Regions from separate parts of the Jeongeupia sacculi genome, predicted to be linked through region 2. Evidence: predicted binding sites of a transcription regulator. Region 2 holds the regulator's gene; each other region holds the start of a gene.
The links. The regulator NrdR, encoded in region 2, represses ribonucleotide reductase genes. The targets are predictions, from matches to a motif close to AAANACNATATATNGTNTTT.

Region 1: a site for NrdR is predicted at 1,450-1,469, ahead of JLC71_RS02825 (ribonucleoside-diphosphate reductase subunit alpha). Genes of this name have one in related genera too.
Region 3: a site for NrdR is predicted at 1,058-1,077, ahead of JLC71_RS12685 (ribonucleoside triphosphate reductase). Genes of this name have one in related genera too.

The regions. Positions count from the first base shown of each region.
Region 1 covers NZ_AP024094.1:595,765-598,036, reverse strand. The annotation lists gene JLC71_RS02825 (ribonucleoside-diphosphate reductase subunit alpha) at 1-1,347, opposite strand, end outside; gene JLC71_RS02820 (PhoX family protein) at 1,841-2,272, shown strand, end outside.
Region 2 covers NZ_AP024094.1:845,724-847,995, reverse strand. The annotation lists gene JLC71_RS03955 (glutamine amidotransferase) at 1-559, opposite strand, end outside; gene nrdR (transcriptional regulator NrdR) at 563-1,018, opposite strand; gene glyA (serine hydroxymethyltransferase) at 1,129-2,272, opposite strand, start outside.
Region 3 covers NZ_AP024094.1:2,655,868-2,658,139, forward strand. The annotation lists gene JLC71_RS12685 (ribonucleoside triphosphate reductase) at 1-1,000, opposite strand, end outside; gene JLC71_RS12690 (quinone oxidoreductase family protein) at 1,261-2,235, shown strand; gene JLC71_RS12695 (YqiA/YcfP family alpha/beta fold hydrolase) at 2,245-2,272, shown strand, end outside.

The DNA of each region.
Region 1 (2,272 bases), 250 kb from region 2:
CAGCTCGAGGAATTCCTCGATGTCGGCGTGCCAGGTTTCCAGATAGGCGCAGACCGCGCCCTTGCGCTTGCCGCCCTGGTTGACCGCCACGGCGGTGTCGTTCACCACCTTGAGGAAAGGCACGACGCCTTGCGATTTGCCGTTGGTGCCCTTGATGTGCGAACCAAGCGAGCGCACCGGCGTCCAGTCGTTGCCCAGACCACCGGCAAACTTCGACAGCAACGCGTTTTCCTTGATGCCTTCGTAGATGCCGTCCAGATCATCGGCAATCGTCGTCAGGTAGCAGCTCGACAATTGCGAGCGGCGGGTACCGGCATTGAACAGCGTCGGCGTGGACGACATGAAATCGAAGGTCGACAGCACGTTGTAGAACTCGATCGCGCGCTCTTCGCGGTTGATTTCGTTCAGCGCCAGACCCATCGCCACGCGCATGTAGAACGCTTGCGGCAGCTCGATGCGCTCGTCCTCGATGTGCAGGAAGTAACGGTCGTACAGCGTTTGCAGGCCAAGGTAGCCGAACTGGTAGTCGCGGTTGTGGTTCAGCGCGGCGCCAAGACGGGCCAGATCGTACTGGGCCAGTTTTTCATCGAGCAGCTCGGCGTCGATGCCGCGCTTGATGAAGGTGGGGAAGTAACGCGCATAGGCATCGGCCATTTCTTCATGGCTGGTTTCCGCGCCGATCACTTCGCGGCGCAGGCTGTCCAGCAGCAGGCGCGCGGTGACTTGCGAGTACGACGGGTCTTTTTCGATCAGCTGGCGCGCGGCCATGATCACCGACTTGCGCACTTCTTCGGCCGGCACGCCGTCGTAGATGTTCTTCAGTGCTTCGTTCAGGATCGCGGCCTGATCGGTCTCGTTGTCGAAACCGGTGCACGCCGAGGCGATCAGCGACTTCAGACGGCCGAGGTCGAGCGGACGACGGCTGCCGTCTTCGTAGACGACGTTGATGCTGTCGTGGTGCTCGACTTCGTGCTCGATCTTGGCGTGATGGCGCTCTTGCGAACGCTGTTCGCGGTAGATCACGTAGGCGCGCGCGACGTCGTGCTCGCCGGTGCGCATCAGCGCCAGTTCAACCTGATCCTGGATTTCCTCGATATGGATCGCGCCGCCTTCGGGCTTGCGACGCATCAGCGCGCGCACCACCGCATCGGTCAGGCCGGCAACGCGCTCGCGCACCGCAGCCGACGATGCCGCCTGGCTGCCCTGCACGGCGATGAAGGCCTTGGTCACGGCCACGGAAATCTTCAGCGGCTCGAACGGCACCACTGCGCCATTACGGCGGATGATTTTGTAGTTGGCGTATGCACCGTAATCGTGCTGTTTGCTCGTATCGAGGGTATCGGTCATGCGGCTTCCAGTAGTGCTATCCAGCGTGGCGTACATGCGCTCAGTTCCTTCTGGGTAGAGGGGATTCTATGATGTGCACAAGTCTGTGAATAGATTGTGAAGAAACACAACATCTTGTGTTCACAAACTGCGATTAACACAAATACTAGGGTATCAGCCCCGGCTAGTGCAACAGCCGGCTCATGTGATAAACGACGATCGACGGCGCAAATCACGCATATCCGCCCTCTGGACCGCGTGGGCCTTATGACGCTTGCGTTGCAAGAAAAAGACACGCAAATCGAAAGCAAAAATGGGGCCAGTATTGAGACAGCATGCCCGGCGTCAAACCCGCGTAGCGCCGGATGACGGCAGGCCGGTTTCAATCACCAACCGCAGCCAGCCCGGCGGCCCGCGCAACTTTGCAATCCCCCGCGGCTTTAACGTTGCTGTCATCGACACCCTCTACGCTTGCCGCTTCGCGTAAATAGACAAGCACAGGGGGCTCACTGCGATGAAAGAACAAAACAACACGCAAATCAGCAATATCGATGCGGACGACATCGGTCACAACGATAGCGACAACGGCAGCTTCGAGAACGTGCTCGAATCGCGCATCAGCCGTCGCGGCATTCTGCGTGGTGGCCTTGGTGGTGCAGCGGCCATGATGTTCGGCGGTGTCGCCCTCGGCGGTGCACTGAGCGCCTGTGGCGGCGGCAGCACCGACAACACCACAGGCAACCAGACGCCCGGCCCGACCCCGGCGCCCACACCAGGCCCGGTCCCTGCGCCGACGCCCACTCCGACGACGCCGCCGGCAGCCCGCTTCAATTTCAATCCGGTCGCCAAGAACATGCTGGATGCGCTGACACTGCCGGCCGGTTACAGCGCCACCGTCCTGTACGCACTGGGCGATCCGATCAATACCACCACTGCCGCTTACAAG
Region 2 (2,272 bases):
AACGCGAAGGGTCGATTTCCGGATGGCACTGAAAAGCCAGCACCCGATCGCCGACACGATAGGCCTGATGCGGGTACATGCCACTGGACGCCAGCAGCTCGGCATTCGCCGGCAAATCAAAAGTGTCACCGTGCCAGTGCAGCATTGACGTCAGATCAGCCCCCAGATGCCGCACCGGAGACGCAACCCCGGCTTCGGTCAGCGTGAGCGGAAACCAGCCGATTTCCTTGCCGTTTCCCTGATAAACCCGCGCACCGAGCGCAGCGGCGATCAGCTGCGCGCCAAGGCAAATACCCAGCGTCGCGCGGCCGCTCTCAAGCCAGCCGGCGATGGCAACGGTTTCGGTCAGCAGCCAGGGATAGCGGTGGGTCTGATAGACGCCAATCGGCCCACCAAGCACCACCAGCAGATCGTCCACCGCAGCATCGGCCAGCGCGTCGAGGCGATCAACGCCGGCCTCGAGATAACGCAGCGTGTAGCCACGCGCAACGAGCGGCGCAGCCAGCGTACCGAGGTCTTCAAAGGCGAGATGACGGATGATCCAGGCGGTGCGCGACACGACTCAGTCCTTTTTGGTGACTTCGCGAATCACATCGCGAAAATCATCGACATCGGAAAACGAGCGATACACCGAGGCGAAGCGGATATAGGCCACCTTATCGAGCTTGGCGAGCTCGGCCATCACCATCTCGCCAATCTGGCGCGACATGATTTCGCGATCACCCACACTGAGCACCTTCTGGATGATGCGTGAAATCGCCTCGTCCATCAGCTGCGTTGGCACCGGGCGCTTGTGCAGCGCGCGCTGGAAGCTAATGCGGATCTTGTCGCGATCGAACTCTGAACGCTGGCCGTTTTGCTTGACGACTTGCGGCATGCGTACTTCGGCGGTTTCGTAGGTGGTGAAGCGCTTGTCGCACACATTGCAGCGACGTCGGCGGCGTACCGTATCGCCCTCGTCGGACACGCGCGAGTCAACCACCTGAGTATCGGGAGAACCGCAGAACGGACATTTCATCGACAGGCCCTCATGAGCCGGATAAGCGTAAAGATCAATAAAGAACGGACGCGTGAAAAAGGCAAAGGGTGGTGCCTTACGGCACCACCCTTTTCATGCGCTTGGCAAGATCAGTCGACGTAGACCGGGAACTTCGCGGTCAGCGCCTTCACCTTCTCGGCAACGCTCGCCAGATTGGCTTCGTCGGCCGGATTGTCGAGCACATCGGCAATCAGATTCGCCACTTGCACGGCTTCCGCTTCCTTGAAACCACGCGTGGTGATCGCCGGGGAACCGATACGGATGCCCGAAGTCACGAACGGGCTTTCCGGATCGTTCGGAATCGCGTTCTTGTTGACGGTGATGTGCGCCTTGCCCAGTGCCGCATCGGCGGCCTTACCGGTCAAGTTCTTCGGACGCAGGTCAACCAGGAACACATGCGATTCGGTACGGCCCGAGATGATGCGCAGACCGCGCTCGGCCAGCGTTGCCGCCATCGTTTGCGCGTTCTTGATCACTTGCTCTTGGTAAGCCTTGAATTCCGGCGTCGCCGCTTCCTTGAATGCCACCGCCTTGCCGGCGATGACGTGCATCAGCGGGCCGCCTTGCAGCGTCGGGAACACATTGGAGTTGATCGACTTCTCGAACTCGGCCTTGGCCAGAATGATGCCGCCGCGCGGGCCGCGCAGCGTCTTGTGCGTGGTCGAGGTCACGAAGTGCGCGTGCGGCACCGGGTTCGGGTACACGCCAGCGGCGATCAGGCCGGCGTAGTGCGCCATGTCGACCATGAAGTAAGCGCCAACCTTGTCGGCGATTTCACGCATGCGTGCCCAGTCGAAACGCAGCGCGTAGGCGGAAGCACCGCCGATCAGCAGCTTCGGCTTGGTTTCGATCGCGACACGTTCCATATCGTCGTAATCAATTTCTTCGTTTTCGTTCAAGCCGTAAGCGACGATATTGAACAACTTGCCCGACAGGTTGGCCGGCGAACCATGGGTCAGGTGACCACCGTGACCGAGGTTCATCCCCATCACGGTATCGCCCGGCTTCAGGATCGAGAAATACACGGCCTGGTTGGCCTGCGAACCCGAATGCGGTTGCACGTTGGCGTACTCGGCGCCGAACAGCGCCTTGACGCGGTCGATCGCCAATTGCTCGATGACATCAACGTATTCACAGCCACCGTAGAAACGCTTGCCCGGATAACCTTCGGCGTACTTGTTGGTCAGCTGTGAACCCTGCGCTTCCATGACGGCCGGGCTGGTGTAGTTTTCC
Region 3 (2,272 bases), 1.6 Mb from region 2:
TCGGGATCGGGAAAGTGAATGCACGGCCCTTGGCGTCGCCGGCCATCATCACTTCGATATAGGCGCGGTTGATCATCTCCATTTCGGCCTGCAGATCGCCGTAGGCGAACGGCATCTCGACGCCGCCGATATAGGGGATCTGCTCTTTCAGATCCTCCGGGCACACCCAGTCGAAGGTCAGGTTGGTGAACGGCGTTTGCGTGCCCCAACGACTCGGCACGTTCAGGTTGTAGATCAGCTCCTGGATGTGCTGCTTGACCTCCTCGTACGACAGATCGTCGACGCGGATGAACGCCGCCATATAGGTATCGAACGACGAGAACGCCTGCGCGCCGGCCCATTCGTTCTGCAGCGTGCCGAGGAAGTTGACGATCTGCCCGACGGCGCTGCCCATGTGCTTGGGCGGCGTGGCCTCGACCTTGCCCGGCACGCCGTTGAAGCCTTCGGTCAGCAGGCGCCGCAGCGACCAGCCGGCGCAATAACCTGAGAGCATGTCCAGATCATGTACATGGATCGCGCCCGAGCGGTGCGCGGCGCCGATTTCGGGCGGATACACATGGTTGAGCCAGTAATTGGCGATCACCTTGCCGCTGGTATTGAGGATCAGCCCGCCAAGACTGTAGCCCTGGTTGGCGTTGGCATTGACGCGCCAGTCCGAGCGGTCGAGGTATTCGTTGATGCTGGCGCCGACGTCGACCACGGTGCGGGTATCGGCACGCAGACGCGCATGCGCTTCGCGGTAGGCGATATAGGCACGCGCGGTTTTCAGGTGGCCGGCGGCGAGCAGCGTTTCCTCGACCGCGTCCTGGATCGCCTCGATCGACGGCGTGGTGTCGGCGGCCAGGTGGTTGAGTACCGTGACCGCGAGCGCGTGCGCCCAGTCGGTATCGAATTCGCCGCTGGCCTTGCCGGCCGCGGCGATCGCGGCGGCGATTTTATCGGCGGCAAACGGCGCGACGCGGCCGTCGCGCTTGGTCACATACTGGGGAGTGTGGGTCATCAGAGTTATCAACTATTCATCAACAATTTATCAACATGTGGTGCATTAGCGCCGTATGGACACAATATATTGTGTTGATCGCCGCCTTGCCTAATCAAGCCAAGCCCGCTTGATCAAGGTCAAACCCGGCGCGCACCGGGCTTGCCAAGCATCGCGCGCAGGCTGATATGCCAAGCGAATCCGGCGTATGCTTGCGGCACTATTGCCGGCCGTTCGTAGCACGACCCCGCTAGAATGTAACCAGCCATTCAGGACTACATATGAATACGCAAGCCATACGCATCCATCAGCACGGCGATCCCGATGTGCTGCAGCTGGAAACCATCACGCTGGCCGCCCCCGCCGCCGGTGAGGTGCTGATCCGCCAGACGGCGATCGGTGTCAATTTCATCGATACCTATCACCGCAGCGGCCTGTATCCGCTGGCGATGCCGACCGGTCTCGGTCAGGAAGCCTGCGGCGTGGTCGAGGCGGTCGGCGACGGTGTGAAGGAATTCCGCCCCGGCGATCGCGTCGCCTACGCCGGCGGTACGCCGGGCGCGTACGCGCAGCACCGGATCGTCCCGGCCGCCAGGCTGGTGCCGGTGCCGGATACGATTTCCGACGACGTCGCCGCCGGCACGCTGCTGCGCGGCATGACGGCGCAATATCTGCTCAAGCGCACCTTCCCGCTCAAGGCCGGCCAGACGGTGCTGATCCACGCCGCCGCCGGCGGTGTCGGCCAGATCGCCAGTCAGTGGGCGCGCGCGCTCGGCGCCATCGTGATCGGCACCGCCGGCGGCACCGAGAAATGCGCGCTGGCGAGCCAATGGTGCGATCACGTCATCGACTACCGGGTTGATGACTTCGCCGCGCGCGTGCGCGAAATCACCCTGGGCGCCGGTGTGCCGGTGGTGTACGACGGCGTTGGCGCGGTCACCTTCGATGGTTCGCTCGACAGCCTGTCGCCACGCGGCATGATGGTCAGCTTCGGCAATGCCTCCGGCGCCGTGCCGCCGTTCTCGCCCAACCTTTTGGCGCAGAAAGGCTCACTCTTTTTGACCCGGCCGACACTGGGCCACTACACCGCGACACGCGACGAGCTGCTCGATACCGCCGAGGATTACTTCACCGCGATCGCACGCGGCTACGTCGTCGCCGAAATCGGCCAGCGCTTTGCCCTGGCCGATGCCGCCAAAGCACACCGCGAACTCGAAGCCCGCCGAACCACCGGCTCCACCCTGCTTCAGCCCTAGCGAGACGCCATGCCCGCCATTCACCTCGTGTATCTGC